One region of the Enterobacter sp. 6722112 genome, then DNA from elsewhere that is predicted to be linked to it. Evidence: predicted binding sites of a transcription regulator. Region 1 holds the regulator's gene; each other region holds the start of a gene.
The links. Region 1 encodes CRP, which controls carbon source genes, mostly activating them, when cyclic AMP is high. Its sites were predicted from a motif close to ATGTGANNNNNNTCACAT; they were not measured.
Positions count from the first base shown of each region.

Region 2: the regulator CRP is predicted to act here: its motif matches at 1,729-1,746, upstream of cdd (cytidine deaminase).
Region 3: the regulator CRP is predicted to act here: its motif matches at 2,377-2,394, upstream of AC4OVU_RS21455 (PTS mannitol transporter subunit IICBA).

Region 1 covers NZ_JBZWGR010000007.1:3,901,026-3,907,172, reverse strand. Annotated here, with positions in the region: gene argD (bifunctional acetylornithine/succinyldiaminopimelate transaminase) at 1-301, shown strand, start outside; gene AC4OVU_RS20270 (YccS/YhfK family putative transporter) at 298-2,385, opposite strand; gene crp (cAMP-activated global transcriptional regulator CRP) at 2,443-3,075, opposite strand; gene AC4OVU_RS20260 (OsmC family protein) at 3,386-3,790, shown strand; gene AC4OVU_RS20255 (phosphoribulokinase) at 3,876-4,745, opposite strand; gene AC4OVU_RS20250 (YheU family protein) at 4,776-4,994, opposite strand; gene AC4OVU_RS20245 (hydrolase) at 4,994-6,013, opposite strand.
Region 2 covers NZ_JBZWGR010000007.1:2,770,241-2,776,387, reverse strand. Annotated here, with positions in the region: gene sanA (outer membrane permeability protein SanA) at 1-659, opposite strand, end outside; gene cdd (cytidine deaminase) at 787-1,671, opposite strand; gene AC4OVU_RS14720 (CidB/LrgB family autolysis modulator) at 1,800-2,495, opposite strand; gene AC4OVU_RS14715 (CidA/LrgA family protein) at 2,492-2,887, opposite strand; gene dusC (tRNA dihydrouridine(16) synthase DusC) at 3,056-3,991, shown strand; gene yohP (small membrane protein YohP) at 4,036-4,119, opposite strand; gene mdtQ (multidrug resistance outer membrane protein MdtQ) at 4,323-5,741, shown strand; gene AC4OVU_RS14695 (SDR family oxidoreductase) at 5,792-6,147, shown strand, end outside.
Region 3 covers NZ_JBZWGR010000007.1:4,170,315-4,176,461, forward strand. Annotated here, with positions in the region: gene selB (selenocysteine-specific translation elongation factor) at 1-5, opposite strand, end outside; gene selA (L-seryl-tRNA(Sec) selenium transferase) at 2-1,387, opposite strand; gene AC4OVU_RS21450 (glutathione S-transferase) at 1,491-2,099, opposite strand; gene AC4OVU_RS21455 (PTS mannitol transporter subunit IICBA) at 2,536-4,443, shown strand; gene mtlD (mannitol-1-phosphate 5-dehydrogenase) at 4,545-5,693, shown strand; gene mtlR (mannitol operon repressor MtlR) at 5,690-6,147, shown strand, end outside.

The sequences.
Region 1 (6,147 bases):
CCTGAATGGCGTGAATGCGAAACGCGACCTGTTTGTGAAACATCTCCAGCAGATTGATGAACAGTTTGATGTCTTCAGCGACATCCGCGGCATGGGGCTGCTGATCGGCGCCGAACTGAAGCCGCAGTACAAAGGCCGCGCGCGCGATTTCCTGCACGCCGCCGCGCACGAAGGGGTGATGGTGCTCAATGCCGGGCCGGACGTGATGCGCTTTGCGCCATCGCTGGTGGTGGAAGACAAAGACATCGAAGACGGACTAACCCGTTTTGCCGCGGCGGTCGCGAAGATCGTCAGAGGCTAATACGCGGTTCGTTTTAACCGACGCGTTAACCAAATCCCGTGATGCGGGCGCTGACGCCATGCCACCGACGAAATGGTGTGCATGGTGTTCAGATGCCCCAGCACGCGCTGCAAATGCTGCTCCAGGGTGCTCATCGGCCCATGGGTCAGCGTCTCCGGCGCTTCCAGAATGTTCGAATCCCCTGACTCGCCCGGCGCGTCATACTCCAGACGCTGCTGACAGCGCTGCAACGCAATTTCACACGACTGCAAATAGCGCTGCGCCAGATCCGGCGTCAGCATCGTGTGCTCCCGCGCCAGCGTCGTCATGGCATTGATGTGCTCGACGATAAACTGGCTGTGCGTGACCCACAGCTTCATGTCAGCCAGATAGTGCGCGTTAAAGCCCGGCTCCTGCATGGCCTGGTTAAGGGAGTTGAACAGGGCGTTATGCGCCTGGTTGACCTTCATGCGCTCGTAGGCCAGCGGAGAGGGCTGCGGGTCATCGCTCAGAATAAGACGAATGGCCTGCTGATCGGCTTCGAGCGCGTCGTGGGCGTTCTGCCTCAGCAGCCCGCTTTGCCACTGCGGCCACAACCAGACCATGCCGCCAAAGGCGATCAGGCAGCCAATTAGCGTATCGACCAGCCGGGCAATAATAAACTGTTCCCCGTTAAGCGTGAGCAGTTGCAGGGTATACACCGCCGTGACCGTAAAGCCCACCATCGCCCAGCCGTAGTTTTTGCGGATGATCAGGTAGCTCACCAGCGTGATCGCCAGCATACCGGCCAGGGTATAGCCTTCCGGCACGTGAAAGTGCAGCGTCACGCCCGCGATAATCAGCCCCGCCATCGTACCGCCCGCCCGATGCAGAATGCGCACCCGCGTGGCGCCATAGCCGTTCTGGGTGACAAACAGCACGGTCATTAAGATCCAGTAGGGTTTCGGCAGGTGCAGGGCCATTCCCATCAGGCTGGCGATGCTCAGCATCACACTGATCCGCGCGGCATTGCGCAGGGCGGAAGATTTCAGTGATAGATAGCTTTTGAGCGCGGGCAGCAGCGGCAGCCGTTTTTGCTTATCGGCCATCAGGTCCCGGGCATAAAGCGGGCGCTGGGTGCGTAACACCCGGGCGATGCGGCTGAAATGCCAGGCAGCAAATTGCCCGACCGGGTTATCCGCGTGCTGACGCGCAATCTTTTCCAGCGCGCCGAGCTGTTTGTCCATGTTAAAGCGCGTCGGGTAGCGGTGATAGAGGATATCGTCAGCCAGCACCCGCAGGCGGGCCGCGACGGTCTGCGCGTTCCAGCGGATCACCGCTTCCGCATGGCTGCGCTCCACCAGCTTTTGCACCTCTTCCGGATTATGAAGGCTGACGGAGATATGCTCCTGCAAATCCAGCCCGACCTGGAAGGTTCGCAGCAGCGGCTTGTATTCATGATTTTTGTTGGCGGCAAGCATGTGCAACTGCTGATAGCACTGGCTGATCAGATCCACCACTTTTTGCTGGCGCGCCAGCAGCGGCGGCAGGGATTTTTCCGGGTCGGTATGTTGAGTGAGCAGGGTGTATTTTGCTTCGCAGTATTCAGCAAGCTGCACGTAGAGCAGGCTCAGGGATTCGCGCAGCGGCTGTTCCCGCCACAGCCAGAACCAGAACCAGTTAAACAGCCCGTACCATAGCGTGCCGAGGGCGTAAATCAGCAATGGCTCCCACACCGGCATATTGCCCGCAAGGCTTAAGGTGAAGATGGCGGCAATCAGCGACGCGGGAAGCAGGCGGGCGTGCAGCGAGCTGATTTCGGCGGTGACGCCGAGCGTCATCGCCAGCACGGTCAGGATCAACGGCAGAGGAATGTCGCGGGCCAGTAAAAGTTGTACGGCAAGGCTACAGCCGGCAAACAGGCAGCCGCCAATAATCAGACGTTTAAAAAAGCGTTTATGCGGCGTATCCAGACCGGCAATGTTGCAGCAGGCGGGCACGAGGGAAAACAGCAGGCCTTGCTGAAGATGTCCGAGGATCAGGCCCACGGCCACGGGAAGACACAGCACCAGCGTTTGTCGTAGTGCGTAGTTAACTTCCGGGTGATAGATCAGCCTGCGCCACATGAGGAGTAGAGACAAAAACGGCGTGCCACCCTGCGGCGGCACGCCGTTTGACCGAAATTAACGGGTTCCGTAGACCACGATAGTTTTACCGTGGGCAGAGATCAGGTTCTGGTCTTCCAGCATCTTCAGGATACGGCCCACTGTTTCACGGGAGCAGCCGACGATCTGACCGATTTCCTGACGGGTAATTTTAATTTGCATACCGTCAGGGTGGGTCATGGCGTCTGGCTGTTTCGCCAGGTTCAACAGCGTCTGCGCGATACGACCGGTCACGTCCAGGAAGGCGAGGTTACCCACCTTCTCAGAGGTCACTTGCAGACGGCGTGCCATCTGGGAAGAAAGACGCATCAGGATGTCAGGGTTGACCTGAATCAGCTGACGGAATTTCTTGTAAGAAATTTCAGCCACTTCACATGCTGTTTTTGCACGAACCCAGGCGCTACGTTCCTGGCCTTCTTCAAACAGGCCCAGTTCACCGATAAAATCGCCCTGGTTCAGATAAGAAAGGATCATCTCTTTCCCTTCTTCATCTTTGATCAGCACGGCCACCGAGCCTTTAACGATGTAATACAACGTTTCCGCTTTTTCACCCTGGTGAATCAGCGTGCTCTTTGATGGGTACTTATGAATGTGGCAATGAGACAAGAACCATTCGAGAGTCGGGTCTGTTTGCGGTTTGCCAAGCACCATGCGCTGTTATCCTCTGTTATAAGCTGTCACCAGAGTCATAAGATGCATCCGGACTCTGGGGTTGCAATCGAATTCTTACCCATACCTGGGAAGTCGGCTGTCGTAACGTTTCGCAGCCAGTAAAGTTTGATGTCCTCTGCATACATGTGTAACGTCAATGTATTACTGTAGCATCCAGAGTGTTTTAGCATAGCTTTCGCCGCGTGTCTCCTGGTGTCTCGCTTCAGCATGACGCAGGTCGCCTTCCGTTGCGAGAAATGTAACGTACACGTAATCTGTCATAAAAAATGCAACGTTGGAGTGAGTGAATATGCAAGCGCGTGTGAAATGGGTTGAAGGGTTAACGTTCCTGGGCGAGTCTGCTTCTGGGCACCAGGTTTTGATGGATGGCAACTCCGGCGATAAAGCGCCAAGCCCAATGGAAATGGTGCTGATGGCGGCAGGCGGATGCAGTGCGATCGACGTGGTGTCGATCCTGCAAAAAGGCCGTCATGACGTGACCGATTGTGAAGTGAAGCTGACGTCGGAACGTCGTGAAGAGGCGCCCCGCCTGTTCACGCATATTAATTTGCACTTTATCGTCACCGGCAAAGAACTGAAGGACGCGGCGGTCTCGCGTGCGGTTGACCTGTCTGCGGAAAAATACTGCTCTGTGGCGTTAATGCTGGAGAAAGCGGTAAAAATCACCCATTCGTATGAAGTGATCGCGGCTTAATTTTTGGCGGGTGGCGCTTCGCTGACCCGCCCTACAAAAGCACGCCCGTAGGCCCGGTAAGCGCAGCGCCACCGGGCAAAACAATTCACGCGATCTGCTTTCCTTCCATCAGCCGCTGCACCAGCGGTGTCATGATCAGCTCCATTGCCAGCCCCATTTTTCCGCCCGGTACCACTAACGTATTCATGTGCGAAATAAACGAACCCTGTAGCATCGCCAGCAGCCAGGGATAATCAATGCCTTCCAGGTTGCGGAAGTGGATCACCACAAAGCTCTCGTCCAGCGACGGGATGCTTTTTGCAGCGAACGGGTTAGAGGTGTCCACGGTGGGGACGCGCTGGAAGTTAATGTGGGTTCGGGAGAACTGCGGCGTCAGGAAGTTGATGTAATCTTCCATGGAGCGCACCACCGAGTCCATGACCGCCTCTCGCGAATGGCCGCGCTCGCTCATGTCACGCGTCAGCTTCTGGATCCACTCAAGGTTAACAATCGGCACCACCCCCACCAGCAAATCCACGTGGCGCGCCACGTCGTGCTGAGGCGTCACCACGCCGCCGTGCAATCCTTCGTAAAACAGCACGTCAGTCGGTTCCGGCAGCGGCTGCCAGGGCGTGAACGTGCCGGGGACCTGGTTCCAGGGCACGGCTTCATCGTAGGTGTGGAGATACTTGCGGGACTGCCCGGTACCGCTTTGCCCGTATTCACGGAAGGTTTGCTCCAGCAGGCCGAAGTCATTGGCCTCCGGGCCGAAGTAGCTGATGTGTTTACCCAGATCGCGCGCCTTGCGGATGGCCATATCCATCTCCGGGCGCGTGTAGCGGTGAAAGCTGTCGCCTTCTACCTCTGCCGCCCGTAAGTTAAGCTGGGCGAAGATCTTGCGGAAGGCGAGGCTGGTGGTAGTGGTTCCCGCCCCACTCGAACCCGTAACGGCAATAACCGGATGTCTGGCAGACATAGCAACTCCCTGACTGGAAAAGTGTAAAGATCAGCCGTGAAACGCGTTGCGTGGCATGATATTGACCGTCTCATGCAGTTCGGACCATACCAGCACCACGTCGCCGCTTTTAAGCTGGCGCTTAACATCGTTGACCTTTTGTTCAAGCGAACGTTCATGTTCACCATAATCGGTGCCTTCGCGCAAGACAAAGCTTTCAATCAGATTATCGAGCGTGTCGGGAGAGAGATCCTGCCAGGGAATAATCATTATTTACCGTCCAGATAAGCCGTTAACCAGTCGGGAATACGCGTCTCAAGCCACATTTTTGGCCGACGCAGCGTGCCGCCGACAAAGCCGACGTGTCCCCCGAATTGGGTGAGCTGATACTCCACATTGGCCGGCAGATGATCGGGCGCCGGAATCGAGTGGTGATCCATAAACGGATCATCTTTGGCGTGGATAATCAGCGTAGGTTTCGTGATTTGGTTCAGTAAAGGCATGGCGCTGCACTGACGGTAATAGTCAATCGCATCGGCAAAGCCGTGAATTTTCGAGGTGATCAAATCATCAAACTCGCGCAGGCGCTTCACGCGTTTGAGCTGTTGCAGCGTCACAGGCAGCGTATCCGGATAGGCCTTCAGCTTGCGCGCGGCGTTGGCTTTCAGCAGGTTGAGCAGGTAGCGCTGGTACACTCGCGAAAACCCCTTTTCCATATGATAGCTGCACTGCTCCAGCATAAAGGGCGCAGAGACGATCACCGCCGCATCCAGCGGTACGGCGTCGCTCTCCTTCGCCAGCAGGCAGGCCAGCATATTGCCGCCCAGCGAATACCCCACCGCTGCCGTTGGCGCCTCGCCGAAATTGTCTCTTAGCCAGCGCAGGAACCAGGTACCGTCCTCGGTTTCACCCGAGTGATAAATACGTTTCTGACGATTAGGCTCGCCGCTGCATCCGCGAAAATGCATCACTACCCCAAGCCAGCCGCGGGCTTTCGCCGCCTCAATGAGACCGTGTGCGTAAGGGCTGTGCAGGCTGCCTTCCAGACCGTGAAACACCACCAGACGGGGTTTATGTCTGGCCCGATCCGGATCTTCGCTCCAGGCGAGATCCAAAAAATCGCCGTCCGGCAAATCCAGCCGTTGCCAGTGCGGGGTGAACTGTACCTTGCGGCGGATCAGGCGCGGCAGCATGGTTTGCAGGTGAGGGTTAGCCACACCGCGCATGGGCACGAACTCTGCGCTCTCTTCGGCTGCAATGTCGAAGTCTGAGGGAATGATTTGGGTCATAAGGGCGATGCTGATTCTTGTCAGAAATTAACTATACCTTCCGAATTGTACCCCGTTTAGCCCGTTTTTCCGAAACATGAACTGATCCCGATCACAAATATTTACCTTGATTATTACTCTCAGGCTAATGATTT
Region 2 (6,147 bases), 1.1 Mb from region 1:
TGTGCATTCTCCGGCACTTCGTGCATCGTTGGGATCGGCACCAGCGGGCCTAAAAAGCGCGGTTCACGTTTGAATAAGTACAGGTCAGCCAGCGCGCCAAAACGAGCGCCAAACTCACGTACGCGCACGCTCAGCATATCCTTTGGCGATGGCACCGCATAACACTGCGCCTGAATGCCCATATGCAGGGCGATAAACAGCGCCCGCTCGCAGTGGAAACGCTGGGTAATGATGATGAAATCATTGGTGTCGAACACCTTGCGGGTACGCACGATGGAATCAAGCGTGCGGAATCCGGCGTAGTCGAGCACGATATCGGCCGGGTCGACGCCTGCGGCAATCAGATCTTTGCGCATCGTCACCGGCTCGTTATAGCTTTGCAGCGCGTTATCGCCGCTCAGCAGCAGATAGTTCACCTTGCCGCTGTTATAGGCGTTCAGCGCGCCCTGAATACGATACCGGTAATACTGATTTATGACGCCAGTGCGGTAATACTTGGCGGTGCCAAGCACCACACCAACCTGACGGTAGGGGAGATCCTGTAGGTCATCAAAAATGTAGGGGGCTGTTTTCCAGCTCATCCAGCGGTCGAGACCCAGCACGATCAACAGCAGTATGCCGACCAGGACAGACAGGCTGTAAAACACGCGCTTTAACATGCAGATGGCTCGTACCGATGATGAAATTTCCCTCAGGCTACTGTACCCGCCTGGTTAGCGCAAGAAACAGCGATTCAACTGAGGGGTTTTTCGTCAGACTGGCGGGCAACTCTGCCCGCCGAACAGATTATGCCAGCAGCACGCGGTCGATGGTTGAACAGCCCAGCGCTTTCAGCGTGGCTGCGGTCGCGTCCCACTGGATCAGCGGCGCATCGGCCTTTTCAGCCAGGATTGCGCGCTGAATATCCGGGTAGTCATACCCGTTCAGGCTAAGCAGGTTCAGGGCACCCTGGAGCGGAGGCAGCGTCGGGTTAAATGCGGCGTTCTCTGCATAGCTGCCGGTGAAGATGCGGCCGTCGCGGCACTGAAGGGCGACGCCGCTTGGAGATTTGCTGTAGGGCGTGTGGCTTTTATTGGCGGCGGCAATGGCCGCTTCGCTCAGCTCATCTCCCGAGAGCGCATAACCGTGGTCCTGCTCGTCCATCAGCAGGGTTTTGATCTCAAGATCTTTCGGGCCGAAAGCATCCGGCAGGTAATCACCCAGCGTATGCGGTGCGCGTCCTGGCAGGTTGATACGCAGTTCAAGACCGCTGTTCAGCTCATTCATAAACTGGCGGCAGTGGCCGCAAGGGGTATAGTTGACGGTGATGGCGCGCAGGGCTTTTTCGCCGCGCAGCCAGGCGTGACTGATGGCGCTCTGCTCCGCGTGGACGGTTTGCTGCATGGTCGCACCAAGAAACTCCATGTTTCCGCCGAAGTACCAGGTTCCGCTCACGCCGCGCGCAATTGCGCCTACGTTAAAATGGGAAAGGTCAGCGCGGGCGCAGGCAGCCGCAAGGGGCAGCAGGGCGAAAGCCAGCGCGTCTTCGTCCAGCTCCGTTGCCTGTTTAAGGGCCGTGACCTGATCTGCCGTCAGCAGGGCGGGGAAATGCGCATCCGCCAGAACCGGAGCCAGGGCTGATTGCAAATTCTCTGCAAGCTGAGAGAAAGCAGCTTGAAAACGTGGATGCATGACGTTGCCTCATCAAGGTTAATGGATCGGTAGTGTACGGAGCCGTACGGCCTTTATATGTGATCCAAATCTCATTATGTGTGCAACTTATGAAATGAAAATGAAATTTGCGCGACGCATCGCAAATTTTAGCCCATGACTGCCAGAATAATCGGGAAGATAAACGGCGCGACCAGGGAAGTGATAATCCCGCAGATCACCAGCGCCAGCGAGCTGAATGCCCCTTCCTGATAATCCAGTTCCGCGCAGCGTGCGGTGCCCAGCGCGTGCGAGGCGGTACCCATCGCCAGACCGCGTGCCGCTTTGGTCCGAATTTTCATGATATTCAGCAGCGTATGACCAAACACCGCGCCCAGGATACCGACGAAAATCACGCACACGGCGCTGATGGCCGGAATGCCCCCGATGCTGCCGCCCACGGCCATGGCAATCGGCGTGGTGACGGATTTAGGCAGGATAGAGGCGGCGATCTGCGGCGACGCGCCCATCAATAAGGCCACCGAGGTACCGGTGATCATCGCAACAAGGCTACCCACAAAGCAGATGGTAATGATGGATTTCCAGCGCGCGCGGATCTGATGCAGTTGCTCATATAAAGGAAACGCCAGCGCCACCACGGCAGGCTGCAACAAATCGTTGAGGATCCTGCTCCCGGCGAAGTAACGCTCATAAGGAATGCCGGTGAGCAGCAGAAAAGGAATAATCACCACCATGGCGACCAGCAGCGGGTTGAGCAACGGCATTTTGAAACGCACCGCAAGCTTACGCGCAGCAAAGAACACCACCAGGGTTAACGGCAGGGACCACCAGATATTCGCCATCATTTTTTTGTTTTCTCCCCGACGACCTTGCGTTCGCCATGCACAATGTGTGAACTCCAGCTGACGACCAGGAATACCACCAGCGTACTGATGGCGCAGGAGACCACAATCGGGCCGAACTGCGCTTTAAGCACATCGTAATACTGCATCACCCCAACGCCGATAGGCACAAAAAGCAGGGCCATATAGCGAATGAGAACGAAGCACCCCGGATTAACCCATTTCGCGGGCAGCACCTGTAATGCCAGTAGCACAAACAGGATCAGCATGCCGATAATGCTGCCGGGTATCGTAATCGGCAGCAGCGAAGCGATAAAAATGCCGGCGTACAGGCAGGCATAAATGAGGACGAAGGCGCGAAGGTATTGCCAGATAGTATTCAGTGATTTGCTCATGGTGAAAGTCCTTGCTGAGACGTATTCATCATACAATTAAACCTGAAAATGTGCCACGGATCACATCATGAATTTTGGGCATACCAGACATTCCGCAATGGAACGCCGGGCTTTCAACATACATAGAGAGCAGCTACTATAGCGCGTCTTTTTTCACAGGTACTCAGAATGCGTGTTTTACTGGCCCCGATGGAAGGTGTGCTCGACTCTCTCGTGCGCGAGCTGCTTACCGAGGTGAACGATTACGATCTCTGCGTGACGGAGTTTCTGCGCGTGGTCGATATGTTGCTGCCAGAAAAATCATTTTATCGTCTCTGCCCGGAACTGCATCGTCAGAGCCGCACTCCGTCCGGTACGCTGGTGCGCGTCCAGCTGCTCGGCCAGTATCCTGAGTGGCTGGCTGAAAACGCCGCCCGCGCGGTAGCGCTTGGTTCGTACGGCGTCGATCTTAACTGCGGCTGTCCGTCAAAGCTGGTCAACGGCAGCGGCGGGGGGGCGACGCTACTTAAAGATCCGGAGCTGATTTATCGCGGCGCAAAGGCCATGCGTGAGGCGGTGCCATCGCACCTGCCGGTGACGGTCAAAGTGCGTCTGGGATGGGACAGCGACGACAAGCAGTTTGAAATTGCTGACGCGGTGCAGCAGGCGGGCGCCACCGAGCTGGTGGTGCACGGGCGAACCAAAGAGGATGGTTATAAAGCCGAGCGCATTAACTGGCAGGCGATTGGCGAGATCCGCAAACGGCTTACGATCCCGGTGATTGCCAACGGCGAAATCTGGGATTACGAGAGCGCGCAGGCCTGCCTCAAAGAGACCGGCTGTAATGCCGTGATGATTGGCCGCGGTGCGCTGAACGTGCCGAACCTCAGCCGGGTGGTGAAATATAATGAGCCGCGGATGCCGTGGGCGGATGTGGTGAAACTACTGCAAAAATACACGCGGCTGGAAAAGCAAGGCGATACCGGCTTGTATCACGTCGCGCGCATTAAGCAGTGGCTGAGTTATTTGCGTAAAGAGTACGACGACGCGCTGGGATTATTTCAGGAGATCCGTACGCTACAGACGTCTGCGGATATTGCCCGGGTGATCCAGTCAAAATCCTGAGCGAAGTGTGAAGAGCTTGCCCGGCGCGGAGCCGGGCAGCAGAATCAGAAAATCATCTTGAATACGCCGGTTACCACCAGCAGCCCTATCAGAAATATAATCAAAATAACCCACAATAATATTTTCATTCGCCTCTCCTGCGTATGTCTGTCGAAGTAAGTGTAGCAGCCAATTCATAATTAGCATGAATACATGAAATTAAATCATTGTCTTGGAGAATAAATTTCCGGATATGAAAATGTATAACAATATGCAGATTGCCACGCGTTACTAAAAAACGGAACGTCAGTAAGCGTAAGTTGCGCCTTTATTTTTTTGAGTTCATGGCGTAATGAAACGTTCTCTTACTTTATCTCTGAGTGCTCCTCTTGTTTTTATGCTGGCCGCCTGCGCGCCGGAACATGCCACGGTGTCTCCAGTAAAAACGCAAGCCGCCGCCGCAGCTGTAAATACCCAACTGCGTCATGCCGACTGGCCAAAAAGCGAATGGTGGAAAGACTTTAACGACCCCCAGCTCAACGCGCTGATCGACAAAGCGCTGGAGGATGCGGCGGATATGCAAATTGCCCGTCAGCGTATCACCCTGGCGGAAGCACAGGCGAAAGCCGCTGTCGCTGCTGAGGGTCCACAGCTGGATTTTTCCGCAGATGTTGAACGGCAAAAAATGTCGGCAGAGGGGCTGATGGGTCCATTTGCGCTGACCGATCCGGCGGCGGGGACAACCGGCCCCTGGTACACCAACGGCACCTTTGGTCTGACGGCGGGTTGGGATCTGGATTTATGGGGTAAAAACCGCGCCCAAATTGAGGCCCGCATCGGTCAGGTGAATGCGCAAAAAGCGGAGCTGGAGCAGACCCGCCAGCTGCTCGCCAGCAGCGTCGCGCGGCTGTACTGGGACTGGCAGACCGAGGCCGCGGTGGGTGACGTACTCGCGCAAATCAAACGGGAGCAGGAAAATATCATCGGTGCCGATCGTGAGCTTTATCAGCACGGCATTACCTCCTCGGTGGAAGGCGTTGAAACGGATATTAATGCCAGCAAAACCGATGAACAGCTCGCTGACGTGCACGGCAAAATGAAGGTCATTGAGGCGCGTCTGAATGCGTTGACCCATACCCCTTCAGTCACGCTCGCCCGGCATGCCTTACCTGACGCAGAGGCGTCGTTGCCATCAACGCTCGGTTATGAACTGCTGGCTCGGCGCCCGGATTTGCAGGAGGCGCACTGGTATATCGAAGCATCCATGAGCGAAGTGGATGCCGCCAGAGCCGCGTTCTACCCTGACATCAATTTGATGGCATTCTTGCAGCAGGATGCATTGCACCTGAGTGACCTGTTCCGCTCATCTGCGCAGCAAATGGGCGTAACCGCCGGGCTGACGCTGCCAATTTTTGACAGCGGTCGGTTGAATGCGAACCTGGATATCGCCCAGGCGCAAAACAACCTCTCCGTGGCGAACTACAACAAGGCCGTGGTAGATGCCGTAAACCAGGTTGCCCGGACGGCCAGCGAAGTGGAAACGCTGACCGCCAAAAATCAGCACCAGCAGCAGATCGAAAAAGATGCGGCGCGCGTCGTTGCGCTGGCACAGGCGCGCTTCAGCGCCGGGATCATTGCCGGCTCCCGGGTGAGTGAAGCAAAAATTCCGGCGCTCAAAGAGCGTTTTACCGGGTTGATGCTGAAAGGTCAGTACGTGGATGCCACGCTCCAGCTCACCTCCGCGCTGGGTGGCGGATATCATCACGGCTAACATTGCGCATTATCTATACTTACCTCTTTGCAGATTATCAGGAGGTGAGTATGACGCGAGTCGCAATTGTTACCGCATCGGATTCAGGAATTGGCAAAACGACGGCCCTGATGCTGGCCGAACGCGGGTTTGATGTCGGAGTAACCTGGCATTCAGATGAGAAAGGGGCGCTGGCAACCTGCCGTGAAATTGAAGCGCGCGGGCAGCGTGCCGAGGCGATTCATCTCGACTTAAGCAATTTGCCGGAAGGCGCAAAGGCCATTGAAACCCTGATTACGCGTTTCGGGCGGCTGGATGTGCTGGTTAACAATGCCGGGGCGATGAATAAAGCGCCATTTCTGGACCTGTCGTTTGACGACTGGCGGCACATATTCACCGTTGACGTGGACGGCGCGTTTCTCTGCTC
Region 3 (6,147 bases), 270 kb from region 1:
ATCATTTCAACATCATCTCCAGAAACCGCACTTCATCTTCCAGACAGCGTAAATCCAGCCACATGCGCCCGTCACCGATCCGGCCAATCACCGGCGTCGGTAATGCGCGCCAGCGCGCCGACAGCGCCTCAAGCTGGCTTCCGCGTCCGTCGCGCGGGGTGAACGTCAGCGCTTCGCTCGGTAACCTGTCCACCGGCAGCGAGCCGCTGCCAATTTGCGACAGGCAAGGCTCGTTACGAACGTCAAACTCAGGGTAATGAGGAGCAACCTGCGGCAGTAGCGCTTCCGCCTGCGCGCGAATGGAGGCCGCATCACGGCTCAGCAAACGCAACGTGGGCAGGCGATCAGCCAGTTTCTCCGGGTGGAGATAGAGCCGCAGCGTGGCTTCCAGCGCGGCCAGCGTCATTTTATCGGCACGCAGGGCGCGCTTCAGCGGATGCTGCTGTAGCTGCGCAATCAGCTCGCGCCTGCCGACGATAATCCCCGCCTGCGGCCCGCCCAGCAATTTATCACCGGAGAAACTGACCAGGCTTACGCCCGCGGCAACCATTTCCTGCACCATGGGCTCTTTCGGCAGACCGTACTGGCGCATATCCACCAGCGACCCGCTGCCGAGATCGGCAATCACCGGCACGTTTAGCTCGCGCCCGATGGCGGCCAGTTCGGCCTCTTCCACCGTTTTGGTGAAACCCTCAATGTGGTAATTGCTGGTATGCACTTTCATCAGCAGGGCGGTGTTTTCATTCACCGCCGCGCGATAATCTTTTGCATGGGTACGGTTGGTTGTGCCCACTTCATGCAGCGTGCAGCCCGCCTGGCGCATGACGTCCGGAATACGAAACGCCCCGCCGATCTCCACCAGCTCGCCGCGAGAGACGACAACCTCTTTTCCGCTCGCGATGGCCGCCAGCATTAACAGCACCGCCGCCGCGTTGTTATTCACAATGCAGGCATCTTCCGCGCCGGTGATCTGGCAGAGAAGATCCGCCAGTGCGCGATCGCGATGCCCACGCCCGGCGCCGTCCAGATCGTACTCCAGCGTCACCGGCGAGCGCATGGCACGGGTGACGGCCTCTGTTGCCTCTTCGGCCTGCTGTGCCCGGCCCAGATTGGTGTGCAGAACCGTGCCTGACAGGTTAATAACCGGGCGCAACGCGCTTTGCCCGTGCTTGCTCAGCCTGCGTTCAACTTCCTGCTCCCACGCCACGCACCAGCCGGGTAGCGCGTTCTCAGCCTGAATATGGCGACGCGCATCGTCCTGAAGCTGGCGTAGCATGCCGACCGTTGCAGTATGGCCAAACTGCTCCAGCACCGCAGTGATGCGCGGGTCACGAAGCAGACGATCGGTAGCGGGGATCTGGCTGTAGAGGGAATGATGAGTAGTCATGAATGCGCCTGGCGAGTAAATATCTTCCCCCCTCCCGACGGGAGAGGGAGTTAACATGTGGGGGGATTGTACCGCCTCCCGCCAGGAAGTGTTATAACCCGCATCAAGCCTTTGGCGGTTCAGTCCGGGCAAAACTTTCGCGCTGGAAGAGCGTCTCCGCCAGTTTGACCAGCAGCGGACGATCCACGCACCAGCCCGGCGAGACGCGGCGGAAATTGAGGTAGCCAATGGCGCAGGCGATGGCGATCGTCGCCAGATTCAGGCTATCGCTCTGAATTTTCCCGTCGCGGATCAGCTGTTCGCACATATCCAGGCTGCGGCTGATTTTTTCGCGCTGGCGCAGCAGCTCATTTTCTGACTGCTGGGCGGCGGGCCTTGCCTGCTCGCGTACGGACGTCAATGCCGCATCCATAATGCCATCCGCCAGGGCTTCAATTTGCTTCATCGCCAGCGCTGCTTTTGGATCCGCCGGCAGCATGGCTGGCGCAACGCCAAGCAGTTCGATGTACTCCGCAATGATCGGGGAATCAAACCAGTAATCGCCCTCGTCCGTTACCAGCGCCGGGACTTTCCCCAGCGGGTTGTACTGCGCAACGCCGTTCTCTGCGTTGTAGGGCTGTTCATTTACGAATTCAAATTCAATCCCTTTCTCCAGCAGGAGAATCGAAATCTTACGCACGAAAGGACTGGTATAACTGCCGATGAGTTTCATTGCTTATCCTTAATGCCCACAAAGAGGTCAGTATGGATCAAGCCGTGGAAAAAGGCAGGTGTGCGTATCGCATTCCTGCCATGAGGGGATACGGGAGAAATCTGCATAAAAATATTTTGTGAATCAAATCACAATCTGGAAACAAACAACCAACTTAACATTGTGATGCAAATCACAAAACACCGCCCATTTTGGCGTAATTCTGAGCGATGTATTTTTTTTACACACTCGTTATGTGATCGCGATCACTTCATTAATGTCCTCACCCCCTACATTCATGTGATTCAGATCACACAAAATTTCACTGTCTGGACAGTTGAACGATTCAGTGCCAGATTTCACAGCATCAGAACAGGGCCCGGCTACCTCTGCCGCCGCACATTAACGATAAACCTCGGGCCACAAGCCTAAGCGTAAACATAAGAAGGGGTGTTTTATGTCATCCGATTTCAAGATCAAAGTGCAAAGCTTTGGTCGTTTCCTCAGCAACATGGTGATGCCAAATATCGGCGCGTTTATCGCGTGGGGTATTATCACCGCATTATTTATTCCGACAGGGTGGTTGCCTAACGAAACGCTGGCAAAACTTGTTGGCCCAATGATTACCTATCTCCTGCCACTGCTCATCGGTTATACCGGTGGTCGTCTGGTTGGCGGTGACCGCGGTGGCGTCGTGGGTGCCATCACAACCATGGGGGTGATCGTCGGTGCGGATATGCCGATGTTCCTCGGTGCGATGATTGCCGGTCCTCTGGGCGGCTGGGCAATCAAGAAATTCGACGTCTGGGTTGATGGCAAGATCAAATCCGGCTTCGAAATGCTGGTGAACAACTTCTCTGCGGGCATCATCGGGATGATCCTCGCCATTCTGGCGTTCCTCGGCATTGGCCCGGCGGTTGAAGTGCTGTCCAAGCTGCTGGCGGCGGGCGTTAACTTCATGGTGGCGCACGACATGCTGCCGCTGGCGTCTATCTTTGTTGAACCAGCGAAAATCCTGTTCCTGAACAACGCCATCAACCACGGTATCTTCTCACCGCTGGGTATTCAGCAGTCACACGATTTCGGCAAGTCCATCTTCTTCCTGATTGAAGCGAACCCGGGTCCAGGTATGGGCGTTCTGCTGGCGTACATGTTCTTTGGTCGCGGCAGCGCGAAACAGTCTGCTGGCGGCGCGGCGATCATTCACTTCCTGGGCGGTATTCACGAAATTTACTTCCCGTATGTGCTGATGAACCCACGTCTGATCCTGGCCGTTATCCTTGGCGGTATGACCGGCGTGTTCACCCTGAGCGTACTGGGCGGTGGTCTGGTGTCTCCTGCTTCTCCAGGCTCTATCCTGGCGGTGCTGGCGATGACCCCGAAAGGCGCCTACTTCGCGAACATCGCGGCGATCTGTGCGGCCATGGCGGTCTCCTTCGTGGCCTCCGCTATCCTGCTGAAAACCAGCAAGGTGAAAGAAGACGACGATATCGAAGCGGCAACCCGTCGTATGCATGACATGAAAGCCGAATCCAAAGGCGCAACGCCGCTGGCGGCGGGTGATGTCTCTAACGACCTGAGCCACGTGCGTAAAATCATCGTGGCCTGTGATGCCGGTATGGGCTCCAGCGCAATGGGTGCGGGCGTACTGCGGAAGAAAGTGCAGGATGCGGGTCTGACCAACATCTCCGTCACCAACAGCGCGATTAACAGCCTGCCGCCGGACGTTGACCTGGTGATTACGCACCGCGATCTGACCGAACGCGCTATGCGTCAGGTACCGCAGGCACAGCACATTTCCCTGACCAACTTCCTCGACAGCGGCCTGTACGCCAGCCTGACCGAACGCCTGGTGGCGGCGCAGCGCCATGAAGATAACGAAGTGAAAGTGCGTACCAGCCTGCAAGACAGCTTCGACGAGAGCAACGCGCATCTGTTCAAACTGGGCGCTGAAAACATCTTCCTTGGCCGCACGGCGACCAATAAAGAAGAGGCCATTCGCTTCGCCGGTGAGCAGCTGGTGAAAGGCGGCTACGTTCAGCCTGAGTACGTTGAGGCGATGCTGGAACGCGAAAAGCTGACCCCAACCTACCTGGGTGAATCCATCGCGGTTCCACACGGTACGGTGGAAGCCAAAGACCGCGTGCTGAAAACCGGCGTGGTGTTCTGTCAGTATCCTGATGGTGTGCGCTTCGGTGAAGAAGAGGACGACATCGCCCGTCTGGTGATTGGTATCGCCGCTCGCAACAACGAGCATATCCAGGTGATTACCAGCCTGACCAACGCGCTGGATGACGAAACGGTTATTGAGCGTCTGGCCAACACCACCAGCGTTGAAGAAGTTCTGGCCCTGCTGAACAAGTAACAGCGCCTCTTCCCTCTCCCCCCGGGGAGAGGGCTAGGGTGAGGGGAAAACGTTCCTCACCCCAGCCCTCTCGGGTAAAAACATTGATGAAGGTTAACACTATGAAAGCATTACATTTTGGCGCAGGTAATATCGGTCGTGGCTTTATCGGTAAACTGCTGGCAGACGCGGGCATTACCCTGACATTCGCCGATGTGAATCAGGTGGTTCTGGATGCCCTGAATGCCCGTCATAGCTATCAGGTTCACGTGGTGGGTGAAAACGAACAGGTTGAAACGGTCTCTGGCGTCAACGCGGTAAGCAGCATTGGCGACGACGTGATTGACCTCATCGCGAGCGTTGATCTGGTCACCACCGCCGTGGGTCCGGTGGTGCTTGAGCGTATCGCCCCGGCGGTCGCGAAAGGCCTGGCGAAGCGTAAAGCACAGGGCGTTGAAACGCCGCTGAACATCATCGCCTGTGAAAACATGGTGCGCGGCACCACGCAGCTGAAAGGCCATGTTCTTGCGACCGTCGCAGACGAAGATAAAGCCTGGGTTGAAGCGCACGTGGGTTTTGTGGATTCCGCCGTTGACCGCATCGTTCCGCCGTCAGCATCCGCCACCAACGACCCGCTGGAAGTGACCGTGGAAACCTTCAGCGAGTGGATCGTGGATAAAACCCAGTTTAAGGGTGCGCTGCCGACCATTCCGGGAATGGAATTAACCGATAACCTGATGGCATTTGTCGAACGTAAACTCTTCACGCTGAACACCGGGCATGCTATAACCGCGTACCTCGGAAAATTGGCCGGTCATCAGACGATTCGTGACGCGATCCTCGATGAGAACATCCGTGCGGTGGTCAAAGGGGCAATGGAAGAGAGCGGCGCGGTGCTGATCAAACGCTACGGTTTTGATGCTGATAAACACGCGGCATACATCCAGAAAATCCTCGGTCGTTTTGAAAACCCGTATCTGAAAGATGACGTTGAGCGCGTGGGTCGTCAGCCGCTGCGTAAACTAAGCGCGGGCGACCGCCTGATTAAACCGCTGCTGGGCACGCTGGAATACGGCCTGCCGCACGCTAACCTGGTGAAGGGCATCGCTGCCGCCATGCACTACCGCAGCGAGCAGGACCCGCAGGCGATTGAGCTGGCTCAGCTGATTGATGACAAAGGCGCGCAGGCTGCGCTGGCGCAGATCTCCGGTCTGGATGCCAACAGTGACGTAGTTGCGGAGGCGGTCAGCGCATACAACGCAACCAAATGATGCAGAGTCCGGCGCAGGTTAGCCTGCGCCCGAATAACAGATTGTCAGATATGCAGGCAATAATGGAACAAACCCAGGCCTTTGAAAATCGTGTGCTTGAGCGTCTGAATGCTGGCAAAACCGTACGAAGTTTCCTGATTGCCGCCGTCGAGCTGTTAACCGAGGCGGTGAACATTCTGGTGCTTCAGGTGTTTCGCAAAGACGACTACGCGGTAAAGTATGCTGTAGAACCGTTACTGGACGGAGACGGACCGCTGGGCGATTTATCGGTACGGCTGAAGCTGATTTACGGTCTTGGCGTGCTGAACCGCCAGGAGTATGAAGACGCCGAGCTGTTAATGGCGCTGCGCGAAGAGCTCAATCATGACGGTAATGAGTACACCTTTACCGATGATGAGATACTGGGGCCCTTCGGCGAACTGCACTGCGTATCCGCGCTCCCTCCCGCACCTCA